DNA from 2 places in the Methyloferula stellata AR4 genome. Region 1 is predicted to be linked to the other one. Evidence: predicted binding sites of a transcription regulator. Region 1 holds the regulator's gene; the other holds the start of a gene.
The links. The regulator HrcA, encoded in region 1, represses chaperone genes, less so after heat shock. The targets are predictions, from matches to a motif close to GTTAGCACTCNCNNNNNGNGAGTGCTAAC.
Positions count from the first base shown of each region.

Region 2: groES (co-chaperone GroES) is a predicted target of HrcA. The motif match lies at 3,011-3,039, and genes of this name have one in related genera.

Region 1 covers NZ_ARWA01000001.1:350,078-356,600, reverse strand. Annotated here, with positions in the region: gene A3OQ_RS0101790 (YncE family protein) at 1-785, opposite strand, end outside; gene A3OQ_RS21120 (DUF305 domain-containing protein) at 796-1,158, opposite strand; gene A3OQ_RS0101780 (anti-sigma factor family protein) at 1,281-2,060, opposite strand; gene A3OQ_RS0101775 (sigma-70 family RNA polymerase sigma factor) at 2,057-2,560, opposite strand; gene A3OQ_RS0101770 (hypothetical protein) at 2,727-2,969, opposite strand; gene hrcA (heat-inducible transcriptional repressor HrcA) at 3,233-4,336, opposite strand; gene A3OQ_RS0101760 (membrane protein) at 4,522-6,523, shown strand, end outside.
Region 2 covers NZ_ARWA01000001.1:3,757,527-3,764,049, forward strand. Annotated here, with positions in the region: gene hflK (FtsH protease activity modulator HflK) at 1-90, shown strand, start outside; gene hflC (protease modulator HflC) at 87-995, shown strand; gene A3OQ_RS0118580 (Do family serine endopeptidase) at 1,198-2,766, shown strand; gene groES (co-chaperone GroES) at 3,124-3,411, shown strand; gene groL (chaperonin GroEL) at 3,464-5,110, shown strand; gene A3OQ_RS0118595 (integration host factor subunit alpha) at 5,447-5,800, shown strand; gene A3OQ_RS0118600 (ABC transporter ATP-binding protein/permease) at 6,244-6,523, shown strand, end outside.

The sequences.
Region 1 (6,523 bases):
GTGATCGGTCCGGTATCGAGCGTCTTGAGCAGCGCGAAGGGCGGCTTCGCGTCGAAGACTTGCGTCTTGCCGGTATCCTTCAAGGTGAGCCAGAACTGCTTGCCGTCGGGTGTCGCGGCGATGTTGGGGCAGAAGGGGCTCGCCTGCGTCAGCCTCGCGACGATCTTGTGATCGGCGACGGTGATGACATCCGTCTCGGGATTGAAGGAGGAACAGACGAAACCGTATGTTCCGTCCGGCGAGAAAATCTGCATGCCTGGGCCGGCCGGCGTGATGATGCGGGTCTTTTCTTCGAATGTCTTGCCGTCGAGCACGGCGACGTAATTCTCACCGCGCACGGTGACCCAGACTTCGCTTCCGTCCGGCGTGAAGAAGGCCTCATGCGGGGAGCGGCCGACATAGGTGATGTGTTTCACTTTATTGGTTGATGTATCGATGAAGGCGACGGAGTTCGAGCCGATCGAAACGACGGCAATCGTGCGATGATCCGGCGAAAAGCCCATGCCATGGACGAGCAATTGGCCCTTATAGAGCGGGCTGAAATTCATCGGTGCGGGATCGCCCAGACGAATGAGGCCCAAGAGCTTGTTGTCGGCTGGATCGATGACCGAAACCGTGTTGGAGAATTGTTCGGCGGCGTAGACGCGATCGTGATGGCTGACGGGAATATCCGGCGCGGTATCGGCCGCGGGCGCCTGGCCTGCCCATGCGCAACCTGCGCAAGCGGAAAAAACCGACGCGAATAAAGCGCCGCCAAACAGCACGGCTGAAACATGTCGGACCATCTTATGGCTCCTAGCGATTTTGAGGATTGGCGGGGACCGCGAGATCGGACGGCTGATCGGGTGCCGCGGCCGGCGGCGGCAGGGGCTGACCCAAAGCCAGCCGCATGGCGGTGATTTCCTGCTGCTGCTCGACGATGATTTCCTGTGCGATCCGGCGCAGCTGCTCGTGTCCGTAGCGCAACTCGGCCTGGGCCATGTCGATCGCGCCCTGATGATGCGGGATCATCATCGCCGTGAAATCCTGATCGATGTCGCCTGAGGGCTTTGCGTGCATGCCCGCCATCATCTTGTCCATGGCGGCATTGTTTTCCGCTAGGAACCGGGTTTCGTCCGAATGCTGCGGCGAAGAACCTGCGGGCGCGGCCTTTGCCATTGCCGCGGAGCGCGGCGCCCAGACCCCGCTCGGTCCGGCAAGGCAGATCGCCGCCATAAGGGCTAATGCGAACTTTGCTCGAATCTCGCGCTTTTGCATGTGCGCAATCCTTGAATCGGGCATCATGCTTTGATCTCGATTTTGTCGCGAACTTGATTGGAAAGCTCGTGAAGCTTCGGCTCGGGCTCGCTTGAGATCACGCCAAACCCGATCCCGTCGCGCGACCAGGCGAAGCCCGACGCAGTCTTGGAGTCGATTGGCCGCATCGGCGCGTTCGTATCGATCGCTTCCATGACGCGCACGAAGATGCTGATGCGGCCGCCCTGCGCATTTTGATAGATGAACATGGGTGCCGCGCCTTGTTCCGTGGCGACGAGGCGGCTGCCGATAAACTTATATCCCGCCTCGGAAAGATCGGGCGCGGTGACATGCCGGGCTTCGTTGGTGTTGCTCCACCCCACTTTTTGCGTCAGATCGGCCGATGTGAGTTCGACCGGCTGGTTGTTGTCTGCGACGAACACGCGTTGTGCGATGGCGGCTTGATGGCCGAGCGCCGTCAAGCCGGTTTGCTGACCGGCGCCATGCGCCCACCAGCCTGTTCCGGCGCCGATCGCGAGGGCGAGAAAAAGACTAGCTGCGATGCGCTGCGGCTGCCAGGTCCGCGCCAACCGCGCTTCGGCGAGCCTTTGAACATTGAGGCTGCTGGGCAAGGGCTCTTTCGCCTTATGCGCGAGGCCCCGCCGGAGGATTTCGCTTGCCTCCTGCCAAGCGGCGATGCGGGCTGCCGCTTCAGTGTGGCTTTCGAGATAGCGCTCGACACGCAGCCGGTCATCGGCATTGAGAAAGCCGTCGACATAGGCATGCAGATCGTCTTCGGTGATCGCCTTCTCCATCGGTGTCATTTCACCCTCCGCAGTGCCGGTCTCTGCCGGCCTTCCATGGTGTCGCGCAATTTGTCCCTCGCCCGGCTCAATCTCGACATCACGGTTCCGACCGGGATTTTGAGTATTTTCGCGGCATCGGCATATTCGAGCCCCTCGACGGCGACTAGCAGCAGCACTTCGCGCTGCTCCTCGGGCAATTGATCGAGGCTGGTGAGCGCCGCGTGCAATTCGGCGGTCGCCTGTTGCGATGCGGGAACGGACACATCGGCCTCGGCGTCGGACACGACGATCGATGATCTGAACCGTAACCGCCGCCAGCGGCTCACGCAGAGATTGTGCATGATCGAGAACAACCACGGACGCATTTCGCCTTCGCTCGTGCGCTCATCCATGTGATCGAGCGCTCGCACCAGACAATCCTGGACGAGATCATCCGCGTCGCTTCGATTGCGCAACAGGGCGAAGGCGTAACGCCGCAGGGCCGGGATATTCTCTTCGAGTTTCGTCAGTGCCGACATGACCTGTTCCGACAGCTCGGCTCGATTCGGATCGAGCCTTCATGGGACGCTTCGGGAAGCGGCCTATTCCGGTCTTGCGAAAAGATTTTTACGGCGTCGAGCCAGCCCCGGAGAGTTCGGCAAGGGCGCGGCAGGGGAAACCGCGCCCTTTGATGTTTCGAAACGCTCAGTCGGTGGCGTTGCCGGGACCTTCCGGATGAAAGGGGCTCGCGCCGAGATCGAGACGGCCGCGCGTGCCAGACCGGTCATAGTGGGCCATATCCCACGACGACGCGCCCGCCGCATTATCGTAGAGGGCATAGAAATCATTGGCGCGGACCGGCATGGTCTGCGAGACGGAAGCCGCGGCGGCGCCGACGGAAGCAGCCATCACAAGGCCGGCAAGAGCGAAAGTGCGAATAGACGTCATTGTTCAATCCTCCATTGCCTGGGTTCAGGAACGACGACCGATTTTTTCAACGACCGATCAATCGCGCCTATGCCCTGTAGACTCGTGGAGCGGATACCTATTCCCTCGGCCGGTGATTTTTCCGTTCAACTGAAAGTGATGGGTTTGTGAGTGCTCTAAGTCATGAACTCACAAAGCGGAGCGGGTGAACCTTCTCCCTCTGGGAGAAGGAAGTGCACCTAACCTTTGAGTTTGAGGTCACACCAAGTTATCGAATCCGCGCTCTAGCGCCCCTGCATCAGCCTTGCGACGACTTTCGACGTATAGGCGACCATGGGGACGATGCGCGCATAATTCAGCCGCGTTGGGCCGATGACGCCGAGTACGCCGACGATGCGCTGCTGCGGATCATGGAAAGGCGCCGCAATCATCGACGATCCCGACAGGGAAAAAAGCTTGTTTTCCGAGCCGATGAAAATACGCACGCCTTCGCCGCCTTCGGCGCGGCTCAAAAGATCGATCACGTCTTTCTTGGTTTCGAGATCGGCGAAGAGAAGCCTTATCCGTTCGAGATCTTCGATCGCGTTCAGATCCTCGAGCAGGTTCGCCTGGCCGCGCACGATGAGCTGCGGCGCATGTCCGGCGGCATATTCGCTCCAGCTCGCGAGGCCGGTCGCGATGAGCCGTGTGGTTAACTCGCCGAGTTCCGATTCGGCCGCCTGACGCGATGCCTCGATCTCGATTTTGACCTCGGTGAGCGTCCGGCCCCGGATGCGGGCATTGAGATAATTTCCGGCCTCGATCAGCGCCGAGGGCGGCAGACCATGCGGAATGGGCACGATGCGATTTTCGACCGAGCCGTCTTCGCCGACCAGAATGGCGAGGCCGCGTTCGGGCTCGAGCTGCAGGAACTCGATATGTTTGAGGCGGATATTGTCCTTGCTCGTCACCACGATGCCGGCGCTGCGGGTCAGGCCCGACAGCATGGTGACCGCCTCGCCGAGGACGCCTTCCATGGTCGGCTCGTGCGAGGCGGCCTTGACCTGCGCATCGATGCGCTCGCGTTCGTCCTTGCCTATATCGCCGAGTTCAAGCAAGGCATCGACGAAGAACCGCAAGCCCAGCTCGGTCGGCAGGCGGCCGGCGCTCGTATGCGGCGCATAGATCAGCCCAAGCTCTTCGAGATCCTGCATGACGTTGCGGACGGAGGCTGGCGAGAGCGCCATGGGCAAAAGCCGCGACAAATGGCGCGAGCCCACCGGCTCGCCGCGCTCCAGATAAGATTCGACAATGCGCCGGAAGATCTCGCGGGATCTTTCGGAGAGATTGGCAAGAGCGCTAGCGTCTGTCTGAAAGCTCTCTCGGGCGTGATCGATCGGTACGGCCATGGTTTTAAAATGAACGGTGGCCGAGATTGTTGCAAGCCCTTCTTGGAAATGGGTGCTTTTCTCTATGTGGAAGTTATTTAACGAGACTTAGACGAAGGAAAGCCGTATTCGGCGCTTAAGCGCCAATATTAAGATTCCGCTCGCTTAACCCTCTTCCGTAGGAGAGGATTGGACGAATAATCCAAATGAACGATTTCAACCTGTCCTTCACGCCGCTTCTGCCCCTGCCGCTTTTCGCGGTGCTGGGGATTTGCGCGCTGATCGTCGTCGGGCTTGGCTTTTATGCGCGCCGGCGCGGCACGTTTCTGCGAGCTGTCGGCTTTGCGCTTCTGCTGCTGGCCTTGGCCGATCCCGCCATCGTGCGCGAGGATCGCGAGCCACTGAAGGATGTGGTCGCCATTGTCGTCGATCGCAGCGGCAGCCAGACCATCGGCGAACGGCCGCAGCAGACGGAAAAGGCGAAAGCGGCGCTTGAAAAAAGTCTCGATGCCTTGGGCCATGTCGACGTCCGCGTCATCGAGAGCGGCCGCACGGATGCCGACAGCGACGGGACGCAGCTCTTCTCGGCCCTGAATACCGGCCTCGCCGACGTTCCGGCCGAACGCGTCGGCGGCGTCTTCATGATCACCGACGGCGTCGTGCACGACATTCCGAAAGATGTCGAAGCGCTCGGCATCAAAGCGCCCCTGCATGCCCTGATCACCGGCCATGAAGGCGAGCGCGACCGCCGCATCGAGCTTCTGGATGCGCCGCGTTTCGGCATTGTCGGCAAGGACCAGACGATCGAGCTGCGCGTCGACGACACCGGCAGCAAGGGTGAGCCGGTCGTGCTGCACGTGCGCCGCGACGGCAACCCGATCGCCAATGTCACGGCGCATCCGGGCGAACGTATCCGCATTCCGGTGCGGATCGAACATGGCGGGCAGAATGTCGTCGAGATCGAAGTCGATGCCTTGCCGGATGAACTGACGGCCATCAACAATAAGGCCGTGCTGTCGATCGACGGCGTGCGCGACAAGCTCAAAGTTCTGCTCGTCTCCGGCGAACCGCATCAGGGCGAGCGCATGTGGCGCAATCTTCTGAAGTCGGACGCCAATGTCGAATTGGTGCATTTCACCATTCTGCGGCCGCCGGAGAAGCAGGACGGCACGCCGATCAACGAACTCTCGCTGATCGCTTTCCCGACGGCCGATCTCTTCGGCCGCAAGATCACCGATTTCGACCTGATCATCTTCGACCGCTATTCGAATCAGAGCGTGCTGCCGACAATCTATCTCGACAATATCGTGCGCTATGTCCGCGATGGCGGCGCGTTGCTCTTCGCCGCCGGGCCGGATTTCGCGCGGCCCGAAGGCCTGTTCTATTCGCCGCTCGGCCGCATCGCGCCGGCACGGCCCGACGGCAGCCTGACCGAACATGCGTTCCGCGCCGTCGTGACGTCCGATGGCGCGAAACATCCGGTGACGCGCGGCCTTGCGGGGGCGGATCAAAATCCGCCCGCCTGGAGCCAATGGTTCCGGCAGGTCAATGCGGACGTCGCGCGCGGCACGAGCGTCTTGTCCGGCGCGGACGGTAAGCCGCTGCTCGTGCTGTCGCGCGAAGGCAAGGGCCGCGTCGCGCTTCTCCTCACCGATCAGATGTGGCTCTGGGCGCGCGGCTTCGAGGGCGGCGGCCCGCATCTCGATCTGTCGCGCCGGCTCGCGCATTGGCTGATGAAAGAGCCGGACCTCGAAGAAGAAGCTTTGCGCGCCACAGTCGAAGGCCATGATCTCGTCATCGAGCGCCAGAGCCTGAAAGATCAAGTCCCGCCCGTCAAAGTCACGGCGCCCTCCGGCAAGCAGGAGACGGTGACGCTGAGCCCTGCCGAGCCGGGATTGTCCCGCGCACGCGTGAAGACGGATGAGATCGGGCTTTATCGGCTGACCGATGGCCAGCTCTCCGTGCTGGCAAACGTCGGCCCCGAGAATCCGCGCGAGTTCCAGGAAGTCGTCTCGACGCCCGATAAGCTGAAACCGCTCGCCGAGGCGACGGGCGGCACGGTGCGGCGAATCGCGACCGACGCGACTGGCGATATCGCTTTGCCGCGGTTGGTCGCCATGCGCGAAAGCCCGGTCTATGGCGGCCCGGATTATGCCGCGATCAAGCGGACGGGTACGAGCGAAGTGAAGGGCGTCGGCGTCGCGCCGC
Region 2 (6,523 bases), 3.4 Mb from region 1:
GACGAGGCCGCCGGGAACGGAAACGGCGTCGTGCCTTATCTGCCGCTGCCGCAACTGGCACCGCGCGCCAGCGATGGGAGCCGCAAATGAGAGGCGCCTATGGCTTTGTCGCGCTGATCGCGCTCGTTGTTATCCTGGTCGTAGCCGCGGCCTCGACCTTTCAGGTTCAGCAGACGGATCAAGGTCTGCTGCTGCGTTTCGGCGAACCTGTCGCCGGACGCGGGCTGATCACACAGCCGGGGCTGCATTTCAAGATTCCGTTCATCGAGGACTATATTCCGATCGACAATCGCATTCTCGATCTCGAAGCGCCGAAGCAGGAGGTGCTCGCCTCCGATAATACGCGCATCGAAGTCGATGCGTTCCTGCGCTACAAGATCGTCGATCCCTTGAAGTTCTACCAAACCGTCGGCACGATCGAGCGGGCGAGGAACCAATTGGGCTTCGTGCTCAATTCGGCGGTGCGCCGCGTGCTCGGCGAAGCCGACCTGACGCAGATCGTGCGCGACAACCGCTCCGCGCTCATGCTGAAGATCCGCGACCAGGTGAACCAGGAGGCCGGCCGTCTCGGCGTCGTCGCCACGGATGTCCGCATCAGGCGCGCCGACCTGCCTCGCCAGATCTCGGAACAGGTGTTCAGGCGCATGCAGACCGAGCGCGCCCGCGAGGCTGCCGAATATCGGGCGCAGGGCTCCGAACAGGCACAGAAGATTCGCGCGAAGGCGGATCGCGACGTGGTGGTTCTGCGCGGCGATGCGCAAAAGCAAGCCGATCAGGTCCGCGGCGAAGGCGACGCGACGCGCAACAAGATCTTTGCCGACGCTTATGGCAAAGATCCGGATTTCTTTGCCTTCTACCGGTCGATGCAGGCCTATGAGAATGGGCTCAAAGCCTCGGACACGCGCATGATTTTGAGCCCGAAGTCGGATTTCTTCCGCTTCTTTGGAACGTCTCATCCCGAACCCGCCGCGGGCGCGCCGTCCGCCGCACGTTAACTTACTCGGGCAAATTCTTGCCCTGCAATTTTGAGGTGCGAGCGGCAATTTGCCGGGCTATGGCTATATGAAAGATAAGGGAAACGGAGCTTTCGGCGAGCCTGGCAAAAAGCGCGACGCCGCCGATTTTCCGCCCTAATTTATCGTTCGATTGGCGCGCTTCTTAAGCCATGCCGCGCGTCCGGTCGCAGGAGATCACTTCATGGGTTTGTTTGCCTTTTCAGAGCTGCGGGTCGTCACGCCATCAAAACATGCCTTGGCTGGCCGACTGCGCCGCGCGAACTTGGCCTTCGCCTGCGCGCTCGGTCTGTCGCTTATTGCCTCGCCGGCCGCTCTTGTCGCGCCCGCCTTTGCCAAAGGACCCGATTCTCTCGCCGATCTCTCCGATCAAGTCAGCGATGCGGTCGTGAATATTTCGGCGACGCAGACGATGGAAGACAAACATGCCTCGGCCGCGCCGCAGCTCGAACCGGGTACGCCTTTTGACGATCTCTTCGAAGAATTCTTCCGCCGCCGTCAGCAAGGCGGCGGCAGCGGCGGCAATAATGATACGCCATTGCCGCGTCCGCGCGAGCGCAAGTCGAATTCGCTTGGCTCAGGCTTCGTGATCGATCCCTCCGGGATCATCATCACCAATAATCACGTCATCGCCGACGCCAATGATATCACCGTCATCTTCACCGACGGCCAAAAGCTGAAGGCACAAATCATCGGCAAGGATTCCAAGGTCGATGTCGCGGTCCTTCGCGTGAAACCCGAAAAGCCGCTGAAATCCGTCAAATTTGGCGACAGCGAGAAAATGCGCGTCGGCGATTGGGTGCTGGCGGTCGGCAATCCATTCGGCCTCGGCGGCACGGTGACGGCCGGCATCATCTCGGCGCATCACCGCAATATCGAATCGGGTCCCTACGACAATTACATTCAGACCGACGCGGCGATCAATAAAGGCAATTCCGGCGGGCCTCTGTTCAACATGGACGGCGAGGTGATCGGCATCAATACGGCGATCCTGTCTCCTTCGGGCGGCTCGATCGGCATTGGTTTCGCCACGCCTGCCGCGACCGTCATGCCGGTCATCGACCAATTGCAGAAATTTGGCGAGACGCGGCGCGGCTGGCTCGGTGTCCGCATTCAAAACGTCGATGAGAGCATCGCGGAAAGCCTCAACCTCGGCCCGGTTCACGGCGCGCTTGTCGCCGGCACCGACGACAAGGGCCCTGCGAAGGCGGCAGGCATCCAGGCCGGCGACGTCATCGTCAAATTCGACGGGACCGACATCAAGGAATCGCGCGACCTGCCGAAGGTCGTCGCCTCCGCGCCGGTCGGCAAGGACGTTGCCGTCGTCGTCATGCGCCAGGGCAAAGAACTGACCAAAACCGTCAAACTCGGCCGCCTCGAAGACAATGAGAAGCTTGCCTCGCTCGAAACGAAGGCCCCTGAAACCAGCAAGGCCTTGCCTCCGACGCCGGTCGAAAAAGCTTTCGGCATGGAGTTTTCGAGCCTCAGCAGCGCCGCGCGGCAAAAATTCTCCATCGGCGAGAGCGTGGCCACAGGCGTCGTCGTCACCGATGTCGATCCGGAGTCGCCGGCCGCCGAGAAAAATATTCAGCCCGGCGAGGTGATCCTGGAAATCAATCAGATCCCCGTGAAGGACCCGTCCGAGGTATCGGCCAAGATCAAAGCCCTGAAGGAGGGCGGCAAGAAATCGGCGCTGTTCCTCATCGCCAATACGCAAGGCGAGGTGCGCTTCGTCGCGCTCTCAATGCAATAGGCAGAATGTCTCGAAATCCGATCGCATGGCCGGGGCGAAATTTTCGCGCCCCGCCCTTGCGGGAGGTAGGCCTCCTCACAATTTCAAGCTCCATAGGACAGTTTCCCGGTCTGCGGCCTTGCCGTAGCTGCCAGCTTTCTATTTTGCTTTAAAATTAAACATTATGCTTCATATATAAGCGATTAATGCTCAAAAATAACTTCTTCCTTGACAATTTGGGGCGCGATGGCTTATTTCGCGCCTTGTTAGCACTCTATGTTACCGAGTGCTAACGAGGCCTGGGTTGGACCGGCCGAAGCTTCGCGAGGTGTCCCCTTCGAGAGCAGGGACCCATCATCATTTTAGAGGAAGCAGACCATGAATTTTCGTCCCCTGCATGACCGTGTGGTCGTCAAGCGTCTTGAAGGTCAGGAAAAGACCAAGGGCGGGATCATCATTCCCGACAACGCGAAAGAGAAACCCCAGGAAGGCGAAATCATCGCCGTTGGTCCTGGCGGCCGCGATGAGACCGGCAAAATCACTCCCCTCGATGTCAAGGCCGGCGACAAGGTGCTGTTCGGCAAATGGTCCGGCACCGAAGTCAAGATCGACGGCCAAGACCTCCTCATCATGAAGGAGAGCGACATCATGGGTGTCATCGCCTAAGGCGAGCCTTCTCTCCGACCGACACTAGAAACCTTTTCAGGAGTTTGAAAAAATGGCAGCCAAAGACGTACGTTTTTCGTCCGATGCGCGTGATCGCATGTTGCGCGGCGTGGACATTCTCGCCAATGCGGTGCGTGTGACCCTCGGTCCCAAGGGCCGTAACGTAGTCATCGAGAAGTCATATGGTGCACCGCGCATCACCAAGGACGGCGTGACTGTCGCCAAGGAAATCGAACTTGCCGACAAGTTCGAGAACCTCGGCGCCCAGCTTGTCCGTGAAGTCGCTTCCAAGCAGAACGACGTTGCCGGTGACGGCACGACCACGGCGACGATCCTCGCCGCCTCCATCGTCCGCGAAGGTGCCAAGGCAGTGGCCGCCGGCCTCAACCCGATGGATCTGAAGCGCGGTGTTGACCTCGCGGTCGAAGCCGTCGTCGCCGATCTCAAGGCCAATTCCAAGAAGGTCACGTCGAACGACGAGATCGCCCAAGTCGGCACGATTTCAGCCAATGGCGACGTATCTGTCGGCACGATGATCTCGACCGCCATGCAAAAGGTCGGCAACGAGGGCGTGATCACGGTCGAAGAGGCGAAGAGCCTCGACACCGAGCTCGATGTCGTCGAGGGCATGCAGTTCGACCGCGGCTATCTCTCGCCCTACTTCATCACCAATCCCGACAAGATGGTGGCGGAACTCGAGGAGCCCTACATCCTCGTGCATGAGAAGAAGCTTTCGTCGCTCCAGGCCATGCTGCCTGTGCTCGAAGCCGTCGTTCAAACCGGCAAGCCGCTCGTGATCATCGCCGAGGACGTCGAAGGCGAAGCACTCGCGACCCTCGTCGTCAACAAGCTGCGCGGTGGCCTCAAGGTCGCGGCCGTCAAGGCGCCGGGCTTCGGCGATCGCCGCAAGGCCATGCTCGAAGACATCGCCATCCTGACGGCTGGTCAGCTGATCTCCGAGGATCTCGGCATCAAGCTCGAAAACGTGACCCTGCAGATGCTCGGCCGCGCCAAGCGGATTCGCATCGACAAGGAGAATACGACGATCATCGACGGCGCCGGCGCCAAGGCTGAGATCGAGGCCCGTATCGGCCAGATCAAGAACCTGATCGCCGAGACCACCTCCGATTACGATCGCGAAAAGGCGCAGGAACGTCTCGCCAAGCTCGCGGGCGGCGTCGCGGTCATTCGCGTCGGCGGCGCGACCGAAGTCGAAGTGAAGGAAAAGAAGGATCGCGTGGACGACGCTCTCAATGCGACGCGCGCGGCGGTCGAAGAAGGTGTGTCTCCCGGCGGTGGCGTCGCGCTTCTGCGCGCCATCAAGGCGCTCGATAACCTCAAGGTTGCCAATCCCGATCAAAAGACCGGTATCGACATCGTCCGCAAGGCGATCCAGACCCCGGCCCGACAGATCGTCGACAATTCCGGCGGCGATGGCGCCGTGGTCGTCGGCAAGCTCATTGAGAACCCGTCTTATTCCTTTGGTTATGACGCGCAGACCGGGGAATATGGGGACATGGTGAAACTCGGCATCATCGACCCGACCAAGGTCGTCCGGACGGCTCTGCAAGATGCCGCTTCGGTCGCCGGTCTTTTGATCACCACCGAAGCAACCATCACGGAAGCGCCGAAGAAGGATGCCCCTGCGATGCCGATGGGCGGTGGCGGCATGGGCGGCATGGGCGGCATGGACTTCTAAATCCACGTCTGCTGGAAAGCTCCGCCTTTCCGATAAAGAAACCGCTCCGCGCGCAGTCACCTGCGCGCGGAGTTCGTTTAAGGGCCGTCTCTGGTATTCTACAACCGTAGGCTTGAGCAGCGCCTCGCATTGCCGGATGAATTTCAACTTTTATTGAAGAGAATTGTTCTGTCTTGACGCGCCCGGTTCGCGCCAATCTTTTGGACCAAGGCAAACTGTCATCAAAGGCATCAACATTTTAATCGGCGCCTGAGGTTTTTTTGCAACCGCCCTTGCACATTTTCGGTCTAAGCTTCCGCACCTGTTTTTAAAGGGCTCCGGGGGGAGAAGCGGAAAGTGCAGCAATCGTCGAAATCGTCAAAGATTCGAAAAACTACGACGCGCGCGGATCTTCTGGAGGCTGTCTATAGTTCGAGTCCCGTTCTCTCTCGCGCACAGGCACGCGAAATTTTTGAAATCGCGCTTGAAGAAATTTCAGATGCTTTGGTTCGCGGCGAAAGCGTCAAACTCCGTTCATTCGGTCTTTTCGCGGTCCGTAGCAAACGCGAGCGAATCGGGCGCAATCCACGCACAGGCGTTGAAGTGCCGATCACGCCGAGACGCGTGCTGACGTTCAAACCTTCTCCGGTTTTAACCGCGAGCATCAATGGGACAGCCCTGCCGCAAGAGGCGGAAGCCGACGCGGAATAAAGATTTGGACATAGGACCCAAAACTGGGGACCGGTACTGATCCCCGCTGTTGCCGGGATCCGGTTTTGAATGAGCACGTCGGGCAGGCTCGATTTGATCGGATAATCCGATGCTCACGCAAGGTGGCGAGCGGCGGCTCCTGCCCCGTTTGAGCCATTCCAGAGCTTAGGCTTGCCCATTTTGCACCTAAACTTGCGTATTTTTAAGAAATCAGCGCTTGACCCTGCAAGCCTTGAATGTGACGCATTTTCCGTGCGGTTGGTCAGCTCGAAATCGCCAAAACCGGCCAAGATGAAGCGGCCACCGAAGCTCGGCTGTCCCTTGGATAGATTTTCTCGGGACAGGATGACCTGGGCGATTGCTTGGGACGCGATGGCTTGGGGATATAAACGCGCTCCGCAATCGAACTGCCGCTTCCGTTTAAATGCAGTGATCGGGTCTTTATGAAATTCCTCGCCCTCGCCGTCGCTCTTTTTTCCGTCGCCGCCGCGATCATCGCCCAAAAGACCGGCGAACCGCTGGTCACCTTCATGGCCGCCGTCGGCTTCATTTGCGCCGTCACGACCTATCGCGCCCATGCGATTTCGAGTTTTTTGAAAATCTTCGCGGCGATTTTCGCAACCGAGACGATCGTTTTCGGGAGCGCCTTTCTCCTCGCGAAGTTGGACCTCTGGCCGCAAGGATATGAGGATTACCTGCCGCCGGAAAGCATGCCGGTGACCG